DNA from 2 places in the Cytobacillus sp. FSL W8-0315 genome. Region 2 is predicted to be linked to the other one. Evidence: predicted binding sites of a transcription regulator. Region 2 holds the regulator's gene; the other holds the start of a gene.
The links. Region 2 encodes NrdR, which represses ribonucleotide reductase genes. Its sites were predicted from a motif close to AACACNATATATNGTGTT; they were not measured.
Positions count from the first base shown of each region.

Region 1: a site for NrdR is predicted at 11,917-11,934, ahead of MKY20_RS10195 (vitamin B12-dependent ribonucleotide reductase). Genes of this name have one in related genera too.

Region 1 covers NZ_JBBOOC010000001.1:2,008,463-2,023,397, reverse strand. Annotated here, with positions in the region: gene spoIIIAA (stage III sporulation protein AA) at 1-707, opposite strand, end outside; gene MKY20_RS10245 (alkaline phosphatase) at 899-2,281, shown strand; gene MKY20_RS10240 (SIMPL domain-containing protein) at 2,355-3,041, shown strand; gene MKY20_RS10235 (hypothetical protein) at 3,127-3,294, shown strand; gene efp (elongation factor P) at 3,330-3,887, opposite strand; gene MKY20_RS10225 (M24 family metallopeptidase) at 3,913-4,974, opposite strand; gene aroQ (type II 3-dehydroquinate dehydratase) at 4,976-5,422, opposite strand; gene MKY20_RS10215 (YqhR family membrane protein) at 5,633-6,163, opposite strand; gene MKY20_RS10210 (SA1362 family protein) at 6,581-6,967, shown strand; gene MKY20_RS10205 (patatin-like phospholipase family protein) at 7,048-7,932, opposite strand; gene splB (spore photoproduct lyase) at 8,038-9,063, opposite strand; gene MKY20_RS10195 (vitamin B12-dependent ribonucleotide reductase) at 9,211-11,772, opposite strand; gene MKY20_RS10190 (lipoate--protein ligase family protein) at 12,117-12,953, opposite strand; gene MKY20_RS10185 (rhodanese-like domain-containing protein) at 13,136-13,519, shown strand; gene gcvPB (aminomethyl-transferring glycine dehydrogenase subunit GcvPB) at 13,773-14,935, opposite strand, start outside.
Region 2 covers NZ_JBBOOC010000001.1:1,714,603-1,729,537, reverse strand. Annotated here, with positions in the region: gene thrS (threonine--tRNA ligase) at 1-585, opposite strand, end outside; gene ytxC (putative sporulation protein YtxC) at 1,301-2,185, opposite strand; gene dnaI (primosomal protein DnaI) at 2,462-3,391, opposite strand; gene MKY20_RS08775 (replication initiation and membrane attachment family protein) at 3,391-4,827, opposite strand; gene nrdR (transcriptional regulator NrdR) at 4,969-5,430, opposite strand; gene MKY20_RS08765 (hypothetical protein) at 5,508-5,948, opposite strand; gene speD (adenosylmethionine decarboxylase) at 6,087-6,461, opposite strand; gene MKY20_RS08755 (glyceraldehyde-3-phosphate dehydrogenase) at 6,786-7,817, opposite strand; gene coaE (dephospho-CoA kinase) at 8,063-8,662, opposite strand; gene ytaF (sporulation membrane protein YtaF) at 8,687-9,322, opposite strand; gene mutM (DNA-formamidopyrimidine glycosylase) at 9,417-10,244, opposite strand; gene polA (DNA polymerase I) at 10,539-13,172, opposite strand; gene hflC (protease modulator HflC) at 13,550-14,482, opposite strand; gene hflK (FtsH protease activity modulator HflK) at 14,475-14,935, opposite strand, start outside.

The DNA.
Region 1 (14,935 bases), 290 kb from region 2:
GCCTCTGCATCTTCATGCCTGCCAATTTCATCAACAACCAGAACCTCGGGGCTCATGGAACGAATCATCATCATCATGCCTTCAGCTTTTGGACAGGCATCAAGGACATCAATTCTATTCCCAAATGTCATTTGCGGAATCCCGTTCACACATCCTGCTATTTCGGAGCGTTCATCCACAATCCCAACCTTGCTGGCAGGAAAGTCATTATTTGGATCACCAGATGAAATGATTCTTGCAATGTCGCGCAGTAAGGTGGTTTTACCAGTCTGCGGCGGACCAATAATCATGGTATGCAGCCACCCATCCCTGTAAATTCTGGGAATCAGATTCTGGGCAATGCCAATTTTCTCCCTGGCAATTCTTATGTTAAAAGAGGAAATATCCCTGATTGCCTTAACCTTCCCTTGTTCAAGAATGACCTTCCCTGCTAGTCCTACCCTATGGCCGCCTTCAATCGTGATATAACCTCTCTTCAGTTCTTCCTCCAGTGTGTAAATGGAAAAATGGCTTATTTTATTCAGCAAATGCACAGCATCCTCTGACTCAACTATATATGGGAGATAATGCGGCATCCCCCTTGCTGTCAGCTCAATGGGTCTGGAAATACGGACCCTGATTTCCTCCAGATCCTCTAAGATTTGCGGAGGGATTCTCTGTATTTGTTCGGCAATTTTTTTCGGCAAAAAGGCTATAATCGTTTCCATGTCTGCTCCTCCATTCATCATCTGATTTCGGACTAGCTTCTCATTATTTAAAATGTATGCCTGAGGCAAAACAATATGACTTAGATTTGCAAGCTTCATAATTATTTAGGACAAGCTTTTTGCTGAGTAAAAAAAATCTTTTTTTCAAAAAATAATCCAATAAGAACATTGAAAAAGGCTGGTGTCAATTTATGAAAGCTAAATGCACTTACATTCTGGTTATTTTTCTTCTTTTAGTCCTTGGCATCTTCCCTTCAGAAGGAATGGCTCTTCAGGGAAATACAAAAGGACCGCAAAATGTCATTCTTATGATTGGAGATGGAATGGGAATAGGCCAGATTGAGATTGCAAGAAAACTGGAATATGGAAAGGATGGGCGGCTGTTCCTGGAATCTCTCCCCCACACGGCATTGGTGCATACCGAATCTGCCAATAATTTCGTTACAGACTCAGCTGCCGGTGGTACTGCACTTGCAATTGGAAAAAAGACGAATAATGAAATGATTGGAGTTACTCCTGATGGCAAGGAAATAGACAGCATTCTGGATTTATTCAAGAAAAACGGAAAGAAGGCGGGGGTTATCTCTACCAATACAATTACAGATGCAACACCTGCCGCCTTTACAGCAAGTGTTTCAAACAGATGGTCCGGACAGGAGGAAATTGCACGCCAGCAGCTGAATAATGAGGTCGATGTGTTAATGGGAGGCGGGAGAGCCTATTTCGGCCCGGATAAGCAAAATGGGAAGGATTTAATTAACGAGGCCAGGCTGAAAGGGTATGACTATGCAGCCAATCGGGAGGAAATGCAGAATGCCAAAGGGGGAAAGCTTCTCGGATTGTTCAATAATGGATATATGAACTTTAAACTGGACCGTCCTCTAAAAAACAGCAAAGAACCAAGCTTAAAAGAGATGACTGAAAAAGCGATCAGTGTACTTTCAAAAGGAAAACAGGGATTTTTTCTTATGGCAGAAGGCGCAAGGATTGACCATGCTTCTCACGCAGGCGATATTACAAGCATCTGGAAAGAAACCATTGAATTTGATGAAGCTGTAAAATATGCAGTTGAATGGGCAAAAAAGGACAAAGAAACACTGGTATTGGTTGCCGCTGATCATGAAACAATGGGGATATCAGCATCAGAACCGCTGGATATACAGCAGTTAAAAGAAATCAAGGCGACGCCGCAGTATATGGTCAGCCAATTTGCAAAAGGTGAAAACAGAGGTACTTACCGGTCAGAAAGCGTGAAGGATGTTTTAAAAAAGTATGCAAATATTGATTTAACCGAGCAGGAAATTAAAGCATTTAATGGCAAGCTGATGACCACAGACAGCCAAGTTTATCCTCAATATATAGCAGCATGGGAAATAGGAAGCCTGATTGCAGAAAAGTATCATGGGGGCATTTTAACAAATAAAGTAAGATCTCTCAGCTCAACCGGAGGACATACAGGCAATATGATCCCTTTATTTGCTTATGGCAATGGAAGCGAAACTTTTACAGGAGTGATGGAGAATACAGATATCCCAAAGAGAATTGCGGAGCTGATGAATTACAGCTGGGATTAATTATGTAGCATTTTCTCTCTTTCCCCGGCGTAATTCTAGAATGATACCTCAATGAAAGCGGGGAATGAAATTCATGTATTATTATCAGCCCTTTGTCCGCAATTCTGTACAAACAGGTAGCCATTCCAGATCAAACAGAAATATTTTAAGGGTTTCAGGTGAGGGAAAGCTAGCTGTACAGCCTGACCAGGCTAACATAAAACTGGGAGTTTTAACAGAAGACAAGGAGCTTCTGAAGGCACAGGAACAGAATGCAGATGCCATTTCAAGTGTCAAAAAGGCTCTTAATGCTATTGGAATAACAGATCAGCAGATTAAAACGTCCGATTTCACCATTTTTCCGCAATACGATTTTGTGGATGGCAAGCAAATTTTCCGCGGATACAGGGTCGAGCATATACTAGGCATTACTGTCGATGAGATAGAAAATACGGGACTCGTTGTGGATACAGCAGTGAATAATGGTGCAAACACTATCAGAGGAATTCATTTTGAAGCTGAAAACCAGTCTGAATTGTACCGGCAGGCATTAAGTCTGGCCGTTATGGATGCTTACAAAAAGGCAGAAACAATTGCCTCTGCACTAAGAGTACAATTAATCAGCACCCCGCTATCCGTTGCGGAAGGAACTTTAGGCATGGAGCAGCCTATTTCGTTTCAATCCTCCACTTTTGTGAAAAGTGCCGTCAGTACACCTATCCAGCCGGGAACCATAGACATAGAAAGCCAAATCACAGCAGAGTTCACATATTATAGTTAAAAGATCTTCGTCTTATAATCTTGAGGATAAAGCTAATACTAATAATGTCTCACTTAGTAACTTCCCAGAGAAATGAGGTTTAAGGATGAATGAGAACTTAGGTGAATTTTTAAAATACCAGAAAAAAGGCGACAGGGCTTATCTTGGCGGAACACGCGATAACAGAAATGCTCCTGCATCTGACCCTGATTATAATAATCGCAATGATACTGACATATCCCCTGGAGCTGAAGGCAGGAAATATAAAGGATAAAAAAAATCCCGAGAAATCGGGATTTTTTTTTCAAATTATGCACGAGACACGTAGGAACCATCAGTTGTATTGATGATCAGCTTATCCCCTTCATTGACAAAGAAAGGAACTTGTACAGTCAGGCCTGTTTCAAGTGTAGCAGGTTTCGTTCCGCCGGAAGCAGTATCCCCTTTAATGCCTGGTTCTGTTTCAGTCACTGTAAGTTCAACAGAGTTAGGAAGCTCGATTCCAAGAGACTCTCCCTGGTAAAGCATAATAGCAACTTCCATGTTTTCTTTTAGAAACTTTAATTCGTACTCAATTGCAGATGCAGGCAGCTCGATTTGCTCATAAGACTCATTGTCCATGAAAACATGCTGATCTCCATTTGCATAAAGGTATTGCATTTTGCGGTTATCAATTTGTGCCTTCCCTACTTTTTCACCTGCGCGGAAGGTTTTTTCCTGAATGGCACCTGTACGGAGGTTGCGCAATTTGGAACGTACAAATGCCGCTCCTTTTCCAGGTTTAACGTGCTGGAAATCCATTACACGCCAAATGCCGTTATCAACTTCAATCGTCAATCCCGTACGAAAATCGTTTACAGAAATCATGAGTTTGTCCTCCTATTGTGTACAATTAAAGAATGATCAATTCTTTAGTAGAATGAGTAAGCGTTTCGTTGTGATCCTTTGTAATGACTGTATCGTCCTCAATGCGGACACCGCCAAGGCCCGGTATGTAAATGCCCGGCTCCACCGTTACAACCATTCCAGGTTCAAGGATAACATCAGACTTAAATGACAATGCAGGCCCTTCATGCACTTCAAGCCCGATGCCATGTCCGGTAGAATGGCCAAAATACTCGCCATAGCCTTTACCAGAAATATAATCACGAGTTAAGGCATCTGCTTCTTTGCCGCTCATTCCCGGTTTGATGCCTTCCATCCCCCGCTCCTGAGCTTCCTGCACGATTGTATAGATTTCTTTCAGCTTATCTTCAGGTTCTCCAACAGCAACCGTGCGGGTAATATCTGAAACATAGCCCTTATAATAAGCGCCGAAGTCCAGTGTGACAAAATCGCCTTTTTCGATAACCTTATCACTGGCGACTCCATGCGGAAGTGCTGAACGGTATCCGGATGCTACGATAATATCAAACGATGATGAAACTGCACCCGCTTTTCTCATAAAAAATTCTAATTCATTCGAAACTTCCAGTTCAGTAATTCCCGGCCGAATGACATCAAGAATATGTTTAAACGCAGCATCTGCAATGTCAGCTGCCACCTTTATTATCTTAATCTCTGATTCGGTCTTTATCAAGCGTAACTTTTCAATTGTGTCAGAAACAGGGACAAGTTCAGCGTTAACAGCTTTTTCATAAGCCTTATAGGAAGAAAAAGTTAGATGATTCTCTTCAAAGCCAAGCTTTTTGATCCCAAGCTGTTCAGCCTGTTTGGCAACTTCTTCAGGAATTGCACCAGTATGCTTTACAATTTCATACCCTTCACACTGTTTAGCTGCCTGTTCCGTGTAGCGGAAATCGGTTATGAAGATTGCTTTATCCGCACTGATTAATACGACGCCGGCTGAACCGGTAAAGCCAGTCATATAGCGGCGATTGTAACTGCTGGTAATCAGCATTCCATCTATCCCAGACTCTGTAAAGCGTTCGCGTAATTTTTGTATTTTCTCCATCTTATCCTCTCCCCTTTTGAATATCCAATAATGCATGAAAAGCAAGTTCATATCCTTTAAAGCCCAGGCCAACTATTTGCCCTATTGCAGCAGGTGCAATGACAGAAGTATGCCTGAATTCTTCTCTGGCATGAACATTAGAAATATGTACTTCGATCAAAGGAACCTGGATTCCTGCAACAGCATCCCTGATCGCATAACTATAATGGGTAAATGCCCCGGGATTGAAAATAATACCCTGTGTGCCATCTTCATTGGCGGAGTGAAGCTTGTCAATGAGTTCCCCTTCATGATTTGACTGAAAACAGGACACTTCTGTCTCAAACGAAGCACCCAATGCTTTCATATTTTGCTCCAGCTGATCAAGCGTTTCTTTTCCATAAACACCTGGTTCCCTTTTGCCGAGCAGATTTAAATTCGGCCCATTTAACAGGAGTATTTTCCCCATGTTCAACCCCCTTTAACATAGTTGCTGACGGGCTTCTCTTTCTATTCAAGTCATTTCCCTGACAGCATCGAAAAAGAATGCCCATTAAGAACATTCTATCATAAAGCAAAATTTCATACAGTTCTGATGTATAGCGCTTTTCGCATAATTTTTCATCACTTAACAGCAATCATGCACAAAGATAAAACATTCGTCATTATGCTTTGTTCATCAAGTTAAATCCGGATCTGTGCGGGTCTTTTTTTCATCTTCAGTCTTGCCTCTGATTTCTTGGGCTTCATATGAAATGGAATACCCTACGAAAACGCCAAATAATATATAGAAACAGATCGATGTGATAATTGTATTCCGCTCAAGATCCCAAAACGGGCTGATTCCAGGAAAGATTGGGTTGAGTATAAAAAATACCAGTAAAAAAAGGGCAACTCCATAGCCAGCCCCCACGAAAATACTTTGAAATTTCCGCAGCGCTGCATAATAAATTAAGGCCGCCACAATTGATATTCCTCCAATAAAGAGAATTGAGATCAATGTTCCCAGCCAGCCCTCTTTCCAGGCACCAATCGTCCAGGGTTCGAGAATGACATTAGGGCGAATTTCGGTAAAATTAAACACGTATGCCAGATAGGCCAGGCCGCTCCAAAGAATGCCTCCAACCAGTCCGGTAATGACCACCATTGCCATAAAAGACATTGGTTTTTCCCTTTGATCCTGTTCCAAGCGCTCCTTTTCTTCTGCCACTTTGCGCCACCTCCTTTTCCTATTATGTCCACACGCATTTATTCCATTGCACCAGATTTAAAATAAATGCAGATTGGATTAACTATCCTGCAAAGATCGTCCATATTTTTTATATAATTTCCTGTTGTATAGAGGTTTTATGAGATTTTAGGTCGAATAAAATAATTAATGATACAGTCCTTTGATTTTGTGCTTATTTGAGGTAATGTGTGTTCCGGGACTTGTGTGCATAGCATAAATTTAAGTATAGGCAGCATCCAGCTATTCCCGATACTTATTAAAAGATATATTCCGCTGTTTAAATTGTAAAGAAATAGGAAAAGAAAAATATGAAGACAACTTTCATTAATTATTTCGATAAACTTTAGCTTATATAGTTTAAAAGCTTATAAAATTGCTCATCATGCTTTTAGGGAGGTGGCTTTCTTGAAAAAACCATTTACATTTTATATTGTCTCCGGGCTCATTTTGCTAGCTGTTATCGGAGTTGCCGTCAGCCTGATCTCAAATCCTGCCGGTTTTTTGCAGAGAATAGCTGTCATTGTCATCATTGGTGCTGTTGTATACTTTCTTTTTCAGCGCTTTAACAGATTTAATCCCTCAAAGCGGGAACAGCGAGCTTTTATAAAGGCAGCCAAAAAATCAAAAAGGCGCTTTAACAATAAAGAAACGGGCTCAGCCAATGGAAGAAAGGCTTCTGTAGGTTCCCTTACTTCAATTAAAAAGGCTAAGAAAAAATCTTCTCCACACTTGACAGTCATAGAAGGCAAAAAAGGCAAAAAGAAAAATCGAGCCTCCCTTTAACTCGGGCTCGATTTTTTACTTTTATATGATAAGTCCTGAATTCTGGGGAACCTTCAAGAATCGGGCTCTGGCTTTTCTCTTTAATAGCTCCATGATGAAAAAAATTGCTCCGCACATTGCCTGCCGTGCTCCAGAAGATCTTTTTTCTTTTGCTCGGTTATATTAAATTCAGCAGTCAGCACGCCATCCGTTGGAATGAAAATAATGTTTTGTGCATGTTTTCTGGAGATGTATCTGGCATCATGTGCATCCTTCATCGTTTCAAAAAGCGCAGCATACATTTGGATGGCGTTGTCAATTTTATTCGGCGGCCGTTCGCTTAAATTATGGCTTAACTTTATCCCGAGGACAGGCCTTGTCTTTTTCACGTTTTCCTTATCAAAAAGCCACATGGGAAAATTGCTTAGAACCCCGCCATCCACAATGACACTCGAGCTGCTGTATGCGTTCAGCTTAACCGGCTCAAAAAAATACGGGAGACTGCAGCTCATCCTTATCGCCTTTGCTACCGAAAACGAAGCGGGGTCAATCCCATAATTTATAAGATCATCGGGCAGTACTACCAGTCTTCCGTTTGTCAGGTCAGAAGCTATGACTCTCAGCGATTGCGGAGGAAGGTCTGAAAAGGTTCTAATCCCCCTGTCAGCCAGCTTTTGAGCAATCCAGGTTTCCAGCTCGGATCCTTTATATAATCCCAGCCGCCAATAAAGGTTAAGCCATTTTCCTACTGCGAAGGGAATAAAGGTTTTTCTTTCATCAAGAAGCTTTTTTACATCAAACTGATCGACGAGCTGATATATTTCATCACTTGTATAATTGGCAGCAATTAAAGCAGCAACGATGGAACCAGCACTTGTCCCTGCAACCCGCTTAAATCGAAAGCCTCTTTTGTGAACTTCCTCATAAGCACCGATTAACGCAAACCCCTTGATGCCTCCTCCTGAAAAAACCCCATCTATATACATGTAAGCCACTCCTGTCGATGTACTTGCCCATAGAGGAACTCTTACTTATACATCTTTAATCAGGAGCTTTTTAAAATAGTACGGCTGACAAGCAAAAACTCAGGTTTAGGTGAAATATTGCACTTCTGCTTCTGGAAAATAAGAGTGAATATACCCCCTAATCGTATTTTCAAGATCCTTTGCTTCATCAGTCGGATAAACATACTTGCCTATTCCATATCTTCCCCACTTGTATTTGCGTTTTTCTTCATCCATTTCCAGCTTTGTTTTCGGGTAGCGTTTTTCAATTACCTTTTTGGCTGGTTTTGTAAATCTGTGCTGGATTAACTCGAAAGTTAATCCTTCCAGATTGATGCCTTCGAGCGATTTGCTTAACCTTTGAAAAAGTTCATGATAGCCTTCACGCCAATCATCATGCATGTAAATAGGCGCTACGATAAAGCCAAGCGGGTAGCCGGCATTAGCTACTTTGCGGGCAGCTTCAAGCCGATCGTCGAAAGAGGAAGTGCCCGGTTCAAAGTTTTTTATTACAAACCGCGAATTAACACTAAATCGAAATCGGGTTTTCCCATTATGTTTAGCATCAAGCAGATGGTCGACATGATGATACTTAGTGACAAAGCGGAGCTGGCCATACTCCGTCTGGCCAATAAATTCAATTGTTTTTTTCAGAGAATGGGTCAAATGATCAATCCCTACGATATCGGATGTACATGCAGCTTCAAATCGTGTAAGCTCCGGCTTTCTCTCCTCCATATATTTAGAGGCCTGCTCAAAGATTTCTTCAAGGTTTACATACGTGCGAATATATGGCTTGCTTCCAAGTGTGGTTTGCAGATAGCAATAGTGGCAGTGGCCCATGCAGCCTGTAGCAAGCGGAATGGCATATTCTGCCGAAGGCTTGGATGTATCAAATTTCAGAGTTCGTCTGATGCCTACCACCAAAGTGGATTTCGCATTGCGGTACTTTTGCAATTCGTTATCACCGGGAATATTTCTCACCTGGTTATGTGATGTTGTTTCCCTAATTTCCAAGTTCATTTTTTCAAATTTTTCCTTTAGCTCTCTTCCTAGGGGATATTCGAGAGCTTGAGGTTCTATATAAACTAGCTGAGGGATAAATGGCTTCATTAGGCATACCTCACTTTATCAATTTGTCCTGCCAGCGGAAAAATGTCAGCAGAACCCTATGTCTGTAGTATGAACCAATTAATCCAACAGCAAAAAAAGAAGATGGAACAATTATTTCCATCTTCTTGGTTCGTTTAAATTATTCTTTTATAAACCGCATTTCAGCTGGGCATTACAGTTTGTGCAAGTATTGCAGCCGCCGATTTCTTTGACTTTTCCTTTACGGCATACTGGACATGTATTGCCGACTTCCGAACCGATTGTTACATCGGTTGAACGCAGGTCGCTGATTGTATCAACCAGAACTACATGCTGCTTTGATTTTTCTTTTTTGACTGTATCTGTATCTTCAAAGCTGTTCTCTTCAGCTTTCAGCGTCAATACTTGAGAATCGCGTGAGCCGTCTACATAGACAGTGCCGCCCTTTGCACCGCCGCGGTATAAGCGTTCATACACTTGCTCAACCTGTTCAACACTGTAGCCCTTCGGTGCATTTACTGTTTTACTGATCGAGCTGTCGATCCAGCGCTGTATAACACATTGAACATCTGCGTGGGCTTCAGGAGCCAGATCCATTGCTGCCACAAACCATTCAGGCAGATTATTAGGATCTGCATCCGGATTGCGGTCTAAATATTCCTGAACAATATCTGCCTTTACTTCAATGAACTTGCCTAAGCGGCCGCTCCTGAAGTATGAGAAGGAGAAATATGGTTCAAGACCTGTAGATACTCCAACCATGGTACCTGTGGATCCAGTAGGTGCAACAGTCAGAAGATGTGAATTACGGATTCCGCTTTGTAAAATGGATTCACGGATATCCTCAGGCATTTTCTGCATGAAGCCTGTTTCTGTAAAAGCTTTGCGCAGGCGATTTGTTTCTTCAGCATTTTCACCTGTTAAGAATGGGAAGCTCCCTTTTTCCTCCGCAAGCTCTACAGAAGCTCTGTAAGCTGTGGCTGCAATGGTTTCGAAGACTTTGTCAATCAGCACATTGCCTTCCTCAGAACCATATTCTGTTTCACAATAGATCAGCAGGTCATGAAGCCCCATAACGCCAAGACCAACACGGCGCTCGCCTAATGCCTGTTTTTTGTTTTCTTCAAGGAAGTATGGTGTAGCATCTATTACATTGTCCTGCATACGTACTCCCACTTCAACAGTACGCTTCAGCTTTTCAAAATTAACGGTCTTATTTTCCTTATCTGCCATTTCTGCAAGGTTCACTGCTGCAAGGTTGCAGACTGAATATGGTGCAAGAGGCTGTTCGCCACACGGATTTGTTGCTACAACCTTTTGTCCGTAAGCCTGTGCATTGGTCATGTCATTGGCATTATCAATAAAGAAAATACCTGGCTCTGCCGAGTATGTTGCACAGATATTAATCAGGTTCCAAAGTTCTTTCGCTTTGATTTTGCGGTGAACACGGACTTTATAGCCAAGTTTTCCCCATTCTCTGACGTCACCGACTTTATGCCATTCTTCGTTGTAGGTTTTCATGGTATCAGCATCATATGATTCAACATCCGGGAAGCGAAGCTCATATTCTGCATCATTTTCAACTGCATCCATAAATTCTTTTGTCAGGCAGACTGAAATGTTTGCCCCGGTCAGGAATTCAGAATTATGAACACTGTAAGTACCGCCAGTCGCCAGTTTTTCTTCAGCATCCTGTATGATTTTATCGCTGAAACCGCCATAGCCGGGAATGCTCTTGTAATTGATAATACCCTGGTACATGGCTATTTCCTGTTCAGTAAATGGAGTGAATTTTAATTTTTCTTTAGCATATTTTTTTATTGTATCATCATTTGTATTTTCAAGAAGGAATCGTAAAATTCTTGGGTTTTGCATTTTCGAGATGATGAATTCGATGATGTCCGGGTGCCAATCTGCCAGCATAATCATCTGAGCGCCTCTGCGGGAACCTCCCTGCTCCACAAGGTGTGTAAGCTTCGCAATATCATCAAGCCAGGATACTGAACCCGATGACTTGCCGTTTACTCCTTTAGCCAGTGTGTTGCGCGGCCTTAGGGTTGAACCGTTTGTCCCAACTCCTCCGCCTCGGCTCATGATTTCCATTACCTGCTTTCGGTGCTCGGAAATTCCTTCACGGGAGTCCTGTACGAATGGCATTACGTAGCAATTGAAATACGTAACATCTGTGTCGGCACCCGCTCCATACAATACGCGGCCAGCCGGAATGAAATTCAAGTTTTTCAATTCCTGATAGAACTTTTCAAACCATTCTTTTCTTTTTTCTTCGGTTTTCTCAACAGATGCCAGGCCTGTTGCGTTACGCTTGGCGATTTGCTCATAGAAGATTTCAAGGGGTTTCTCGATTACATCAAGAGGCTTTGTAATAATGCCTGTTCTCGATTCTTCCGGATCATCCAGTACTCCTCTGTAGTCTTCCTCGACTAAAACCTTGGCTGTCTTGTTTTCCCAGTCAATATCCTGGATGAATCCTAAGCCTCGTGCCGGAAATTTTGGATCTTCCTTGATTGTGAGGACGACGAAGTCACCGTTTGTGAGTGTCACTTTCTCGGTGTCTTTGAAGGTGTAACGATCTAGCATAACTAAGCGGGAAACACCTTTGTGGGTCATTTTCATATCTGGGGTTACAGGGTGAACCTGAGGAAAAAGACGGATATCCTTGTTTAAACGATCAATGTTCAATTTCATTTTTTGTCCTAGAGCAACAGACATTGTTACAACTCCTTCTAAATTCAATTATCAATTTGTGTAAGTATTCTGGCAGATAGGGTAAATCTATCTGTTTTAAAAGAGTACCCTAAAGTTATCATACCTCAAACCCCAAAATCAATATATAGTGTCCTAAATATTTTCGACACCACTACATATTGTGTCTAGTTCAACTAAAAGTGATTTTGTCAAACTTAAAATATACCAAAATTTAAAGAAAAACAGAGTTAATAGCCGATTTCCGACAATTAACGATAAATTTTAACATATTTTGAAGCTTGCACTTTTCCAGGGCAACAATTGGAAAATTATTCATTAAAAAAAGAGAAAAAGCGACTTTGCCGCTTTTATCTCTTATAGTTCCAGTCATCACTTTCATATCGCTCTTTTGCGATTTTTTGTACATATGCCATTTCTTCATCTGTAAGCTTGTAAGGTTCAAGTTCAATATTCAAGCCTTCTTCAAATCCCTTTTTGAAAGCTGCTTTTGCTTGATCCAGGGTAATTTTTTCAGTTGTCAGCTCATTTATAGCAACAGCTTTATTCTTAAAAGCTTTTTGCATTCTCTCTTTGACTCTGTCATTCGGATATTTGAACAAGCTGAACAGCTTGTCTTCATCCAAATCAAGCAAAATGGAACCATGCTGAAGGATTACCCCTTTTTGCCTTGTTTGTGCACTCCCAGCCACTTTACGGCCTTCTACAACAAGTTCATACCAGCTGGGGGCATCAAAACAAACAGCAGATCTTGGATTTTTCAGAGAGTCCCTTTCTTCAGCTGTCTTCGGCACTGCAAAATAAGCTTCCATCCCAAGTCCGTGAAAACCTTTTAAAATCCCTTCCGAAATAACTCTGTATGCTTCAGTTACTGTATTCGGCATTTCGGGGTGGGCTTCAGGTACGATCACACTGTATGTGAGTTCATGTTCATGAAGTACGCCTCTTCCGCCTGTAGGCCTTCGGACAAATCCCAATCCATGCTGCTTCACAGCTTCCATATCTATTTCTTTTTCAACCTTTTGGAAATAGCCGATTGAAAGAGTCGCCGGATTCCAGCCGTAAAAACGGATTACAGGAGGCATTTTGCCCTCACTGTTCCAGTCAAGCAACGCCTCATCCAAAGCCATATTAAAAGAAGGTGACCCCTCTTTTGAATCGATAAAACGCCAAACCTCTTTAGTCATATGTAGCCCTCATTTTCAGATTCTTTAACTAGTCATTTGCGGTTAATAGTCTACCAAAATTCCAGTGAAATTTAAAGCAAGTTGAATTTCCATAACAAATTTAACAGATTTCCTTTACTCCTATTAGGAAAGGCTTATATAATATTAGTTGGCTTACCTATGTGTGAAAGGAGAAAGACATATTGGAAACACTTTATTTCATTCTTATCATTTTGGGTGCAATCATTACCTATTCCGTGATAACCTGGTTTTATCAGCGCCGAATTGTTAAAACGCTTACGGAAGACCAGTTCAGAGAAGGCTACAGAAAAGCCCAATTAATCGATGTACGTGAACCAAATGAATTTGAAAACGGCCATATTTTAGGTGCCCGCAATATACCGCTTTCACAAATGAAAATGCGCATGAAGGAATTGCGTCCGGACAAGCCAGTCTACTTATATTGCCAAAGCGGCATGAGAAGTGCGAGAGCTGCCCAGTTTTTGCATCGTAAAGGCTACAAAGACCTTTCACACCTGCAGGGCGGATTTAAAAAATGGACAGGAAAAGTGAAAGCGAAAAAATAATAGCAATATTTAAAAAGACCCCGTTATTTTAACGGGGTCTATTGATTGGAAACCCCTCTTCTAAGTTCAATCATATAATCTATTCGCCAAAACCGCTGTTCTTTTCTCATTTAGCTTGTTTCATGCCCAGGTTTTCGATTCCATTCCCCGGAATCGCTGCAAATTCCCAAATTTCCCTATTCCTTCCCAGAGTTCACAAGTAGTCTATAAGACGCAAAAAAAGAGTGCCCTCTTAGGGACACCCTTTTTCGTTTTATTGCTTTTGATAGCGAAGAACCGGCTTTCTTGCAGCCATTGTTTCATCAAGACGGCCAATTACTGTTGTGTGAGGTGCTTCCTGAACAATCTCAGGGTTTTCCTCAGCTTCTTTAGCTATTTGAATCATGGCGTCGACAAAAGCGTCCAGCGTTTCTTTTGATTCTGTTTCTGTCGGCTCAATCATAATACACTCTTCCACGTTAAGCGGGAAGTAGATGGTTGGCGGATGGTAGCCAAAGTCAAGAAGACGCTTGGCAATATCCAATGTACGCACGCCAAGTTTCTTTTGGCGCTTGCCGCTTAAAACGAATTCATGCTTGCAATGTCTGTCAAATGGCAGGTCAAAGAATGGCGCAAGCCTTCTCATCATATAGTTTGCGTTTAATACCGCATTTTCCGTAACAGCCTTCAGTCCATCTGGCCCCATAGTACGGATATAAGTATAAGCCCGGACATTGATTCCAAAGTTTCCGTAATATGGCTTTACACGGCCGATTGATTGCGGGCGGTCATAATCAAATTCATATTGGTCACCGTTCTTTACCAAAACAGGCTTTGGAAGGAAAGGAATCAGATCCGCTTTTACCCCGACTGGCCCTGATCCCGGTCCGCCGCCGCCATGCGGTCCTGTAAAGGTTTTATGAAGATTAAGGTGAACCACGTCAAATCCCATATCTCCAGGGCGTGCTTTTGAAAGTACAGCATTCAGGTTAGCTCCATCATAATATAGCTTCCCGCCGGCGCCGTGAACAATCTCAGCCATTTCAAGAATGTTTTCTTCAAACAAACCTAAAGTATTCGGGTTAGTCAGCATAAGGGCAGCAGTATCCTCGCCAACCACTCTTCTTAGATCCTCTAAATCCACCAGCCCATTTTCATCAGATTTAACAGTTACTGTTTCAAAGCCTGCGACTGTCGCGGATGCAGGATTTGTTCCGTGGGCAGAGTCAGGAACGACTACTTTAGTGCGCTTTGTATCGCCATTTGCTTCATGATAAGAACGGATCATCATTAATCCAGTCCATTCTCCATGTGCTCCTGCAGCTGGCTGAAGTGTAACCTCATCCATTCCCGTAATTTCAATCAGATGCTCCTGCAGATCATACATCAGTTCCAGAGCACCTTGAACAGAGCTTTCATCCTGCAGCGGGTGCAAGT
Region 2 (14,935 bases):
TAGTTTGCCGGTCGATGGAACGTGGACTCCGCGGCAGAGATCAAAGAATTCGCCCTGCTCATAGATTGTCACTGTTTCATCTTCAGGAATGGCTTCAATCAGTTCAAGCTTGTATTCATCACCAATTTCCTTGTACATCTGAACCGCCTCATTACGGCTGACTTCCTTGCGGACAACGTCAAGGTTTTCATTAATGATTTTCTTCATTTCTTTTTCTATCACAGGAAGGTCTTCTGGTGAAAGTGATTCTTCGAGGTCGATGTCATAATAAAATCCGCCTTCAATGACAGGACCTACCCCAAGCTTTACATTTTTATATAAACGCTTGATTGCCTGCGCCATTAGATGGGCAGTACTGTGGCGAAGAACCTCCAGCGCATCGTTTGAGTCCGGTGTTACAATTTCAATAGCTCCATCCTTTTCGATTGGACGGCGAAGATCATACATTTCTCCATCCAGCTTGCCGGCAATTGCCTTTTTCTTCAGGCCCGGGCTGATCGAAGCTGCAATATCTTCTGTTGTCGTTCCCTTAGGGTACTCCTTTACAGCTCCATCTGGAAACGAAACTTTAACAACTTCTGACATGATATTTCCTCCTTATTTATAAAGTGAAACTCCAATCAGGAGTCATTTTCTCCTGATTGTTAGTTGAACTTATCGGGCCTTACGGGCAGTTATCCATACATACTTATCGAGTGTAACCAACTTGCATGGGTATATACTGTCCGTTAGACTGCGATAAAGCGCAAGCGCCTTGATCAGCCCCGACAAGCACAAGGCGGGCCTCATAAAAAGGCGTTCTTTCCTTTTTTGAAGGATCCCCGAAATGTGGAGGCGACTGCCCAGGGACGAAGACAAGCCCTGCAAGAAGGCGTTTTCTCCTTCTGAAAGGGATGGGTTAGTCTTTCGTCCCCTGGAGCCGCAACTAGACAAACTTGTGACCTCGAGGGGCTAGGCGCTGGAGCTGGATTCAGATTTTGCTCCTAAAACGGGTTATACACTTGAAAAAATAAAAAAACCCGTCCCTAAAAAAGGGACGAGTTGTATTTAACACGCGGTTCCACCCTACTTCTCGTTCTCTTAGAAGAAAAACGACTCTGTAGTAAGATAACGGTCTTTTTTTCCCGCCAGCCCATTTCCTGGCTGGAGTTCAGAGGCGGTAAGCATTCGAATCGTGTTAGGAAGGTTTCAGCCCTGCCTTCCCTCTCTTTAAACCGTATCAGAATACCCATATCCTCATCGCAACTTTTGCTCGATTTTTATAATATGTACGTTATTATAGTTTGTTATTTCAGGAAAATCAAGGGTATCTTTTACATTTTTCATCATCGGCATAAGAATGGGCGTTTTGATAATTATAAAAGGCTTCAATAGAGCTTAATTCAAGTCTTTCTTCAAAAATATTGCGGATTGTTCTGACCAGCGGCTGCTCGAAATCATCTGAATACAGATAAATGGCTGAAGGTGCGATTGAGAGCAGCGGCGCAATCGTAACAGAATCCACGTATACAGGATGATTGGATAATAGCTTGCGGTCAATCATTCTTAATAGCTCTCCGCGTTTAATTTCGCACAAGTGCTCATCATAAAAATAAACACCTTCATCCATCACGACATGGATCGTATTAATCTTTGGCTGCTTTCCTGACAGGAAGTCCCTCAATGTATGAATAAACATCTGATATTCCTGCTCCATTTTATATTCATCGATGGAAACTTCAACGTATTTGGTCATTTCATTCATAAGCGGCCGCATTCGGAATTTTACAAAAGAATCAAAAGAAAAGGAAATGTTATTCTGAAACAGCTGATCAATTGCGCTCCTCAAGCTTTCTTTTACATCCAGGCCACTGACAAACGCAGCAAGATCCTCCCTGCTTCCTTCCAAAATAGAGTGAATGATTTCAAGAATCTGCTGCTGTTCACCTTCATCCTCATAATAATAATGCTCCATCAGTATCCGTTTAAACCAATCATCCTGCTTCTGGTTCACTATAAATTGAAAAAATACTTCCTTAACAATATTCAGGACATTGCCGTTATTTCCAGCAGAGACTCTGACTATATGTCGATCTTCAAAATGAAGAATATTATTATCACATTGACAAAAAGACTGCAGCTGCACATAAAGATGCTCATAAAAATTCCTCGCATCCGTGCTGCTTTGGAAAATGATTTCGATCAACCAAATCCCCCCTTTATACAAATCTCTGTTCTATGTATATGGCGGACTTGGCCAAGTTAGAAGTGGGATTAGCCTTTTAGTGCATTAAACTATAAGAAAAGCGGAAGCGCCTTGCCCATGAAGGAACGCAGACTAAAAACGCCACGTCCTCCCAAAAGCTAATGCTTTCGATCGTGCGATGTATACGCTGCCGAAGCTAGACAGTATCAAAGTTCAAAGGAATGATTTCTTACTTTATAACAAAAGCTGCCGGATACTTTATCGGCAGCTTTCAGATTATACTCTTCTGTTCGGTCCTTCTACAAGCACTGGTTCAGCAAGGTATTTAATGCGCTCCATGATTCTCCTTGCCTTCATTTTCTCTTCCTCTCCGCGCTGGCTGTAGGAGAGATGATGTTCAAGACCCTGCAGGTCGAAATTGGAAGTAAAGAAAGTTGGCAGGCTTTCCTGCATGCGGAACTGCAGAATCGGCCCTAAAATCTCATCCCTTGTCCAGCTGGACATGGTTTCTGCACCAATGTCATCAAACATTAAAACCGGTGCTTTTTTAATGGTTTCAATTTTGCTGTTAAGAGTTTGATCTCCAATTGAATTTTTCAATTCCCTGAATAGTTCAGGAACGTAGACAATCATGGAGGATACTTTCTGGCTTGCAAGCTTATTGGCGATAGCACCAAGCAAATAAGATTTTCCTACACCGAATTTCCCATAAAAATAAATTCCTTTTCCCTTGGATCCCGGCTGGTAGTCCATAACAAAAGATGCCGCCTTATCAACGGCCTCAATACGATCGTCATCATCATATATGGAATCAAAAGTGGCATGAAGGATATCAGATGGTACATATAAGCTCTGAATTAATTTTTCATTTCTCCGCTTCTCATCGTGCATGACCTTGCGCGGGCACTTATCATATTTCAGATCGACCGATCCTCTTTGAATCACAAGTTCCGGATGATAGCCCTGCATAAAGTTCACACAGCCCTCCAAGCTTGAACATTTATTGCACTCCTTGCTCTGCTGTGTATACTCAAAGAGTTTGCTAAGGCTCTTTTCAACCATCTCAGATGTCAATTCATCTTGATGAGTTTGGATAAAAGCCTTCACTTCAGGGTGATTAAGCGTTTGGTTTCTCATCCTTTCATACCTTTTTTGAAAACCTTCATTGCCCGCAAGGCGCCTTAATGTTTCATTAATTTTCTCCATCAATCAGTCACCTCCTGTGAACGCAGTTTTTTTAATTTTTCATGAAGCTCCTTTTTCTTCATTTCCAGCTCATACTGATCCTTTTCGCTTATTTGCTGCTGGGGCTCTTTCTTTTTGGCTGATGAACTGCTTTTTTCATCAAACCAGTCCGGAAGCATCTCTGTCCTGATTGGCTTCTTTTTGTTACCGGTTGTGCTGGCTGTTTTCTTTCCTTCCGCCCAATCCAGGTATTGACGGTGTTCTTTCTTAGCTAAAGCAATAGCTTCCTGGGGTGTTTTTATTTTCTTTCTAGCCCAGTGGCCAGCTATTTTTTCTACGTAGCCTTTGGTCAATTTCATATCTGTTTTGAGCATAACATATTGAATCAGTACATTAATTACCCCTGGCAAAAGCTTTTGCTGAAACATGACATCTTCAATGATCTGCATATCGCCTTTTGATGGCTCTGCCCCTCCTGATATATCTTTTAATAGCTGCCTTGGTGAGGTGATTTCCAAATAACGGATCAACTCTTCTTCCTGCGTTTCAGGCTGTTTTTTATGAGTCTGATGGATGGCAGGCTGAACCCTGTCAATCAGGGATGGCAGCTGGTCCTGGTTTTGGAATTGATACCAGTCCCGTGCAGATTTTCTCAACTCATCAATGTTTATCTCATTATCTTCATTTACTGCGCTGATGACGATATTTTTCATTTGAATGGGGTCGATTCCGTACAAAAAGGCAAGATTGCTGATAGATTCCTTTACTTTAACTGTAATGGCCTTTTTCGGTACTAGTGATTCATTCAGCCCTGCCTGAAGCAGTTCAAAATTAAAATCTTCATTCCCGATTTGAATACCTTCCTGCTCCTGCCTTCCAATATACCCTTCCACCTCTGATTCATTCATCAGCTGCACCACTTCATCGTCAATCTCAAAAGAACCAGGGTGTCCTGATTGAAATACATCCTGAAAAGCCTTGGTTACTTCCTCATACCCTGTAGCTGTCTTCACCTTCTGTTCTGAGAAGAAGCGTTTAAGCCTCATAAATTGGTTTCTGCCCAATTTCTTATAAAGATAAATATTAAGCATGCCATCAAGGAAAAATTGTTCAGGTGTCAGCGGGGGAAGCAGTTCATAAATAAATGACCTTGTCTCTTCATCTTTGTTTACGTATACCTTTAAAAGTCCTATCCCTTCAAGCTTAAGGCGGGCTTCATATATATCCTTAAGCCCCATGTCCATGAAATTCATTAAACTATGGTGTGAATTAGAAGATGACCATAGCCGATTTTCTTCAAGTTCCGCCCATAATGTCATATATAAACTGAAGCACACAGAGCCAATGAGCGGCTGGTATAACAGCGTCAGCACTTTTCGGTCATAATCATGCAAAAGCCCGCTGGCTGCTACTGTATATCGATCAATGGGGAGCATCTCCTGCCAATGCTGGGCCATGGTATTTCACCTTTTTCTATTAAGAATATTTATCACATTGATTAATATCAAAAACATATACCGTAAAAAAAGAGCCAAAGAAATCCTTCAGCCCATCAAACTATTTCATTCGAAATCAGGGACAGCGGCAACTGACCTGATTTAAGAGTGTTCTTTTTTGATTAATTCTTTGAGTTCATCAATAAAAACATTGATATCTTTAAATTGCCTGTAAACCGATGCGAAACGAACATATGCCACATCATCCACATTTGCGAGCCTGTCCATGACCATTTCGCCAATTTCATCACTTTTTATTTCAGAGACACCGTTGCTGCGGAGCTCTTTTTCCACTTCAAAAGTAATTTCCTCCAGGTCCTTTAGGGCAACCGGCCTCTTTTCACATGCCTTAATAAGGCCTCTAAGTATTTTTTCCCGGCTGAATTCCTCTCTGGTGCCTTCTTTTTTCACAACAATTAAAGGAATTTCTTCCACTTTTTCAAAAGTCGTAAACCGGTACCCGCATTTCTCGCATTCCCTTCTGCGCCGAATGGATCTGCTGTCATCAACAGGACGGGAATCGAGAACACGGGTATTATTGTTTTGGCATGAAGGGCATCTCATACAATCAGCTCCGAATTCTTTTATAAGTAAGTTATTTTGCTGGCGTTAGATCAATTACCGAATTTTATTTGATACTCTTATCTTATAAAAAAGGAGTTGTCAGTACAAGTACAACTATTTATCTGCGTTTCTGCAGAACCGAGAAAATCATGCCGTTTATTCACCTTTTCATAAATGGAAAGAACTTCTCCCTTAAGGATTGGGTGGACACCTGCCGGGGAGGATTGCTCAGTTGAGATATTGATATCTACAGCCGTTTCGAAAGGCCTGACAGTCACGACTGTGACAATGGCAAAACAAGCTTTATTTTTCTTAATTTCTGCTGCTATCTCGCCGCGTTCTCTGGAAATGCTGAGAATGTTCACATTCTGGTCTGCTTTAAATAAATCTTCAATCGTTTGCATCATTTGAGCTGTATTGGTTCTATAATATCTTGTAGTGAGCTCAGGATCAGAGTGGTTTTCATTTGTTTCACACTGCTTTTTATAGCGGCTGGCAAGCTGCCTGAAAATAGACATCCTCTTTCCTCCGATATTTATTATGTATCCTTATTGTACTATTTTTGAGGAAGATACTAAAGGTAGTGGCAGAGTATTAAACAAAATAAAAAGAGGTGTATTGAATACACCTCTGGATTGCCTAAGATCATTCTGTTATTAAAGTACTTGAGCTTGTTTAACTTGAACTGGACCCATACCGCGAGGAATTTCGATATTCTCACGCGTTTGAGCTCCTAACGATTCTGCAATAAAGTCTGCAGCGATGTTAGGGTCAAGATCTCCACACGTATACACATCAATGCTGGCATAGCCATGCTCCGGGAAGCTGTGAATAGTTAAATGAGATTCAGAGATGATAACCACTCCGCTTACACCCTGTGGTGCAAATTTATGAAATGCAACCTCGCGAATTTCAGCACCAGATTTTAATGCAGCATTTACGAATGTCTGCTCAATAAAATCCATATCATTTAACTTTTCAAAATCGCATCCCCAAAGTTCTGAGATTACGTGACGACCCATAGTTTCCATATTCAAATTTCCCCCTTTAAACTTTTAAGCTATTAATTAATGAAATTCCAGATTTAAACTGGTCCATAACTACCACGGGGGAAAGTTAGTCCAGAGAGGTCCTAACCCTTTAAGTAGCTACCATACCAAAACCTCGGAGAAGTTCACGAGGATTAGTATACTTTGTTTAATTTCTTTTTGCAACACATTGTTTTACATTTTTTTTGGCAAAATTTCTGAAGGCTTTGTCCTTCTCAGGATTTAATTCTGTCCAATAAAAGGAGCCTGCCGGGGAATGGCAGGCTTTAAGGGTATGGGTAGTTTTATATTAAGAGAAATTGGCGATTATCCAATTTTTACTGCAGATGCCTGGAAAAGTTCCTGTGCAACAAATTTTGTTAAGTCTACAACACGGCAGGAATAACCCCACTCATTATCGTACCATGCAAGTACTTTTACTTTGCTGGTGCCGATTACCATTGTAGATAATCCATCGATGATGGCAGAGTGTTCATTTGTGTTGAAATCAATTGAAACCAATGGTTCGTCAGTAATATCAAGGATACCGTGCAGCGATCCCTGTGAAGCAGTTGCAAATGCCGCATTCACTTCTTCTAATGTAACGTCGCGCTTTAAGTCCACTACGAGGTCAACTAATGAAACGTTAGGCGTTGGGACACGGAGTGCCATTCCATGCAATTTGCCCTTTAAGTGAGGCAATACCAGCGACAAAGCTTTAGCGGCACCAGTGGAAGTCGGGATTATGGACTGTCCGCAAGCACGCGCCCGGCGTAAATCCTTATGCGGGTTATCAATATTTTTTTGGTCGTTTGTATATGCATGAACTGTTGTCATAAGTCCGTTTTCAATGCCAAATTGTTCATCAAGGACTTTTGCAACAGGTGCAAGACAGTTTGTTGTACATGAAGCATTAGAAATAATATCATGTTCTTCAATTTTTAATGCGCTTTCATTTACGCCCATAACAATAGTCACATCTTCATTTTTTCCAGGAGCAGTCAGAATTACTTTTTTAGCTCCGGCTTCAAGGTGAAGAGCTGCTTTATCACGTGAATTAAACTTTCCTGTTGCTTCAATGACGATATCGATGTTCAATTCTTTCCACGGAAGCTCTTCAGGATTTCGGCTGCTGACAAGCTTAACACTTTTTCCGTTCACCACAATAGCATTGTCTTCAGGAACAACACTTCCTTCGAATGGTCCGTGGTTTGTATCATATTTAATTAAGTGTGCCAAAGTTTCAGCTGGATAACTTGCATTTATGGCAACCACTTCAAGATTTTCATCAAGGATGGCTTTTCTAAAAACCATACGTCCAATTCTTCCAAAACCGTTAATCGCTATTCTCGCCTTCATGTTACGGCCCCTTCCGCATTAGTGTTATACTTTTTGTTACCCTAAGATGTAATTAGTATAACATATATAAAATCATTTGTGATGAATTAAATGCGGATTTTTTAATGTTTAACAATTCAGAAATATAAACCCTTTACTTTCACCATGTTTTATGGGGTAATGGTCTAAAAATCAGAAACATATAGTTTATTTTTGTCATACTAATTGGGTATTAAATGCAACAAAAAAGAGCCTGTGACAGGCCCTTAGATAGCATTCCATTTTCTTAAAATATCCCACAATTGTTTCTCTGTTTCTTCAATCCTGCCATTATTATCGATTACAGCATCGGCCAATGCCTTCTTTTCTCTTAAAGGCATTTGGGAATGAATTCTTGCCATTGCTTCTTTCTCGGAAAGCTGATTTCTTTGCATCAGCCTCTGCAGCTGTATACCTTCATCTGCATAAACTAATAATGTTTTGTCGCACATGTATTGTAATTTACTTTCAAATAAAAGCGGTATATCTAAAATAATCATCTGTTCATTACGGCTGATTGCTTGTTCCTTTTTGGCTGTCATTCTTTTGCGGACAGCAGGATGTACAATGCTATTTAAGGCTTTCCGCTCTTTTTCATCATGAAAAATAATGGAGCCCAGTTCCGCACGATCAATTGAACCGTCTTTGAGCAGAACCCTTTCCCCAAAATGACGGACAATTTCCTGATAAGCTTCTTCTCCTTTTTCAACAGCTAATCTGGCTTCTATATCCGCGTCGATTACAGTGTATCCTTTTTCGATGAGGAGAGATGAAACGGTGCTTTTCCCGCTTGCAATCCCGCCTGTCAAACCTACAGTCAGTGACATAGTGTGTTCCTTTCATATAAAATGCTAGATTTTTAATATCCCGATTACGATTAAAATAATTCCAGGGATGAATGAGAACTTATGGACCCACCCGCTTTTGGAGAAGAGGGATCCTACTTGCATTCCCATAAACACAAACAGAGAACTCATAACGGCGACTGTCATTGCCAGGTAGAAAGGCGAGTACCCAAGCATAGCTGCACCGATCCCAGCTCCGAAAGCATCAAGGGATAAAGCGAGCCCGAGCATCAGTGCTTCAATTCCTGTGATGGTTCCGGATTTGTCAAAATCAGCGGACATCGGCTTTTTCAGGATATTAATGACAAGCCCAAGAGATTTGATTTCCAGGTTCACAATCGTTTTTTCATGCGGCAGGACATCCTTAATCTTTTCCGGCCTGAAAAATTGATAAAGTACCCAGGCACCAAGAAAAATAAGTATGACTCCCCCAAAACTTTCAGCTAAAGCCGGAGATAAAAAGGCTTCTATAAAATGGCCAATAGTCATGGCAGCCATTAATGTTAAAGCTGAACAGCAAGCGATTATACTGATCGATTTAAATGGTATGCTCATTTTCCTTAAGCCATAGGTTAAACCGACACTAAAACTGTCAAGACTGACAGCAAAAGCAAGTATCAAAAGAGAGAATGTATGCGCCATAGAATAGAGCTCCTTCCTGTCAATCGCTACGATAGTATATGGAAGAAGCCCATCCAATGTTATTCGAAACGCATTTCAGCTCTATTCTGCATTATTATTTTTTCTGGCATGCTGGACAATAGACTGTCCCTCTGCCTCCTGTCACGATCCGCTCAAGCGTGCTTCCGCAGACTTTGCAATCTTCCCCTTTTCGCCCATACACATAAAGTTCAAGCTGAAACATGCCAATTTGCCCCTGGGAATTAACATAGGAGCGAATGGTGCTCCCTCCCTTATCAACCGCTTCCCTCAGGGTATCTGCAATCTCTTTGTGAAGTGTCTCCAATTCGCTTTTTGTTAAACTATTTGCCGCTCTTTCAGGATGTATTCGTGAACGGAATAATGCTTCATCGACATAAATATTTCCTAACCCTACGATCGTTTTCTGATCGAGAAGTGCAGTTTTGATATTGCGGGTGGTCCGTGCAAGTCTTGCAGCAAGATCTTCTGCCGTAAACTCTTCTCCAAATGGTTCCGGTCCCAGGTGTGCCAGCGGAAGAGTCTTAAATTCTTCACCCTTTGCATATAAGTGCATCGTTCCAAATTTACGGACATCCTTATATCTGAGCTCTGTGCCATCTGTAAAATGAAAAATCACATGAGTATGTTTATCAACAGGCTCTTCTTTTAAAAAAAGTCCGTACCTGCCTTCCATTCTCAGATGGGACACAAGGGCATAATCAATGGTATAGAGTATTAGAAACTTTCCTCTCCTGCCAATGTCCTGAAAAATTTGGCCTGCTAAAGCATCCTTGAATTGAACAAGCTCTTCCGGATGCTTAACCATTTTGGGCCAGAAAACCGAAACATGTGCAATGGTTTTGCCGATGACCAATTCCTGCAATGTTCTTCTGACCGTTTCAACTTCAGGAAGTTCAGGCATGGTCCTCCCTCCTTTGTAAATCAGTTAAAAATGCTTTGGACTTTGCTTTATGATATATATTGAATCCTGTTTGCCGGGGTGTTAATTTCCGCTGCAGGCACTCGCTTTCCGCGGGGCTTCCGGGAGCCTCCTCGGCGCTATGCACCTGTGGGGTCTCCCTGGGTTCGCCACTCCCGCAGGAGTCCCGCACCTTCCACTCCAATTAACACGATCTTTAATAGCACTTAGCATATCACAACAAGAAAAATCATTTTAGGTGAATTACTTGCAAAGTAATTTCCTCAAGACCAACTTTTATTTCGCATCAAACCACGTTGGCCCAAAGGAATAATCCACTTTTAGCGGAACTTTCAATTCTACTGCATTTTCCATAACGTCCGGTACGATTTTTTTGAGCGTTTCTATTTCATCCTCTGGCACCTCAAAGATCAGTTCATCGTGAACCTGCAGCAGAAGGCGTGCTTTGAGTTCTTCTTTTCTTAGGCGGTCAGCCATGTCAATCATGGCTTTTTTTATTATATCGGCCGCGCTTCCCTGGATTGGTGTATTCATGGCGGTTCGTTCTGCAAAGCTTCGCAGGTTGAAGTTTCGGCTTGTGATTTCAGGCAGATACCTTCTTCTGTGAAGAAGGGTCGAGACATATCCCTTTTGTTTAGCATCATGGATAATATCATCCATATACTGCTTAACGCCAGGATAACTTTCCAGATAGCGGTCAATAAATTTACCCGCTTCTTTCCGTGTGATACCCAGGCTTTGGGACAGGCCATAATCACTGATTCCGTAGACAATTCCAAAGTTTACGGCCTTTGCATGGCGCCTCATATTGGATGTAACTTCATCGGCATTAACGTGGAATACTTCCATTGCCGTTTTCGTGTGAATATCCATATCTTCAATAAATGCTTCAATCAGCTTTTCATCATTCGCAATATGAGCCAGTACTCTCAGTTCAATCTGCGAGTAGTCTGCTGCAAAGATGGCCCAGCCAGGTTCTGAAGGGACAAATGCCTGCCTGATTTTTCTCCCTTCCTCCAGACGGATCGGAATATTCTGCAGGTTCGGATCTGTTGAGCTTAACCTTCCTGTCTGTGTAAGAGCCTGATTAAATCTGGTGTGGACTTTGCCTGTTTCATAGTTAACCACCTTAAGCAGGCCTTCAATATAAGTGGATTGAAGTTTGCCAAGCTGGCGGTAATGCAGAATGTCCCGGATAATTTCATGGCTGTTCTCTAGTTTCTCCAGAACATCAGCAGATGTGGAATACCCTGTTTTTGTTTTTTTAATGGCAGGCAGCCCTAATTTTTCAAAAAGGATCACACCGAGCTGTTTTGGAGAATTGATATTAAACGCTTCTCCGGCAAGCTCATGTATGCGCTTTTCGATTTCATCCAATTTGGAGAGCAGGTCTTGTCCCATTGTTTTCAGGCGCTCAAGATCCACTTTAATACCGGTTGATTCCATATCAGCCAAAATCAGAGACAGCGGCATTTCCAGGTCATAAAAAAGCTCGGATTGCTGGTTTTCCTTCAATTCACTATCCAATTTTTCCTTCAATGTCATCAAGGCCGCTGCTTTCCTTGCCAAATGCCCGGCGAGTTCCTTTTCTTCCGGAATCCGCCTTTTTGCTCCTTTTCCGTAAAAAGCTTCATCAGATTGAATCGCATTATAGCCATGATTTTTTGCTATAGAGGCCATATCTTCAATAGTCTGAGATGGGTTAATAAGATAAGAAGCAATATAAAGGTCAAAATCGGCACCTTTTAGATGAACTCCATGATGCCGGAGTGAAACTTCCGATCTTTTGGCATCATAGACTGTCTTCTTTTTCGTTTCATCTTCAGCCCACGTTTTAAAAACATCTGACTTTAAGGCCGTTTCTTTGGAGAAGAAAAAATTCCCCTTATCATTCGCAACGGAAAAACCAATGATGTCTGCATAATGGTAATTATCTTCTAGAAGCTCAACATAAAATGCATTTTCATCGGTAAACATCTCTTCCTTAATCTCATCCGCAATGATAAATTCAATTTCTTCAAGTTTCTCTTCGACCGCTTCTGTGTCACCGCCCAGCTTTTCCAGTAAAGAGTTAAAGCCTAATTCTTTAAAGATGTTTATAACTTTTTCTTTATCAAAACCTTCATATTCAACATCTTCAATTTTAATTTCAACAGGGGCTTCTCTGGTGATAGTGGCAAGTTCTTTGCTCATTAAAGCTTGATCCCTGAATTCTTCCAGCTTTTCTTTCAGTTTTTTCCCGCTCACCTTATCAACAGAATCCAAGAGCTCTTCAAGGGTTCCAAACTCTTTCAGCAATTTAAGGGCTGTTTTTTCCCCAACTCCCGGAACTCCTGGGATATTATCGGAACTATCTCCCATTAGGCCTTTCATATCAATAATCCTGTCAGCTGTGATTCCGTATTTCTCTTCTATATGAGCTGGTGTGTATTCTTCAATGTCAGTAATGCCTTTGCGGGTAATGCTGACTGTTACAGCATCAGAACTTAACTGTGTTAAATCCTTATCCCCAGATATAACTTTAACTTCATAGCCATCTTTTTCGGCATGCAGGGACAGTGTTCCAATAATATCATCCGCTTCATAGTTTTCCAGTTCATATCTGGAAATCCCGTAAGCATCAAGAAGTTCTCTGATATAGGGGAACTGCTCTGATAGCTCAGGCGGTGTTTTCTGCCTTCCGCCTTTATACTCGCTGAAGGTTTTATGGCGGAAGGTTGTTTTTCCGGCATCGAACGCCACAAGAAGATGAGTTGGTTTTTCATCCTCGAGAATCCTTTGCAGCATCATGGTAAATCCGTAGACAGCATTTGTATGTATTCCTTTATCATTGTTTAAAAGCGGCAGAGCAAAAAATGCCCGATAAGCTATGCTGTTGCCATCAATCAGAACAAGCTTTTTTTTATCCAACTAATATCTCCTCCTATCAGAAAAGCGGAAGGCGCCCGCTTAATAAAGGCACGCAGACTAAAAACGCCACGTCCTGTGGCAACGTCTGCATAACCCACATCCTCCCAAAAGCTATCGCTTTCGGTCGTGCGATGTTTATGCTGACGAAGCCTTCCATGTCCTGTGGGCCTCAAGCATATGACAAGCCGGCTGAAAGGGTGTTCTTTAACCTTTTAGACGGATTGGCCTAGACCCTAGAGCTGATGGCGCCTGAAGCTAGACAGTTATCTAACTAGAAAAGCGCAAGCGCCTTGCCCACAATAAAAAAGCCGTTATTTTCCTTTATTCTATCATGAGCAGATAGAGAAAGAAAAATAACGGCTTTGGGTTAAAAATTATTAATCCGTATACCCCATCAGCAGTCGGGCATATGGTGAGTCCGAAGGGAGAACAATTACAGTTTCACCATTAATGGTCTTTTTATATGATTCTAGCGTGCGGTACAAGGAATAAAATTCAGGATCCTTTGAGAAGGCTTCGTTGTAGACTTTCGCAGCTCCCGCTTCTCCTTCCGCCCGGATCGTTTCAGCATCCGCCTGGGCCTTGGCCAGCATTTCCCTGACATTCCTGTCCGTTTCAGCAATGATGATATTCTTCTGGGCATCACCCTTGGACAAGTATTCCTGGGCTGTTGACTGGCGCTCTGAAATCATTCTGGTGTACACGGACTGTTCGTTTTCAGAAGGTAAATCTGTTCGTTTAATTCGTACATCTGTTACTGTGATTCCATAGTTATCATTAGAAAGCAATTCATTCACTTTAGTAGTAATTTGATCATTCAATGATCCCCTTGATGACTTTTCATCATTAATTATTTCATCATAATTCAGCCGGCCCAATTCGGAGCGGGTCACAGAGTAGATGAATTCTTCCATTCTGGCCTCCGCTCCCTCCAATGTTCTGGCATTTGAGATCATTTTCTTCGGGTCATCAATTTTCCATACTGCATAATTATCAATAATCATAACCTTTTTGTCCTTTGTATTGATTTCAGCTTCGGACACGTCATAAGTCATTTGGTATTTAGGGAGCGTGGTAACACTTTGGATAAATGGTATTTTGTATGTTAATCCAGGCTCGCTCTCAATCCGGACTACCTCTCCAAATTGACGGATGACCCTGTACTCCCCTTCCTTTACAATAAAAAGGTTGCTGAAAAGAATTACGAGTGCGGCAACGACAAGCACAAGGATGAGTCCAAGTTTGGTATAACTTTTCCACTGGAAATTCCCGCCCCGTTCATTGATATTTACCACATTTTGATCACTCATTATCCTCACCAGCTTCCTCTTTCGGTTTGGCCTGTTCTTTCTCAAGCGGCCTGATCGGGAAATATTTCATTGTATTTCCATCGTCATTCATAATGTAAATTTCAGCACCTGGAAGGACTTGCTCCAGCGTTTCAATGACAAGCCGCTCTCTTGTGATATCAGGATTATTCTTATATTCTCCATACAATTTATTAAATACTGCCACATCTCCACGTGCTCTTTCCAGACGGGCCGCTTTTTCACCTTCCGCTTTGGAGGCAAGAGCCTCCTTCTCACCTTCTGCTTCATTCATTCTCTGGTTCTTATATTTTTCTGCTTCATTTTTTTTGGTATTGGCGGTTTCCCTCGCATCCGTTACATCCGTAAAGGCTTTTCTGACATCATCATTCGGCAGTTCCACATCCTGCAGTTTGACTGCAAGAACGGATATGCCAATATCATATTTGCCAATTA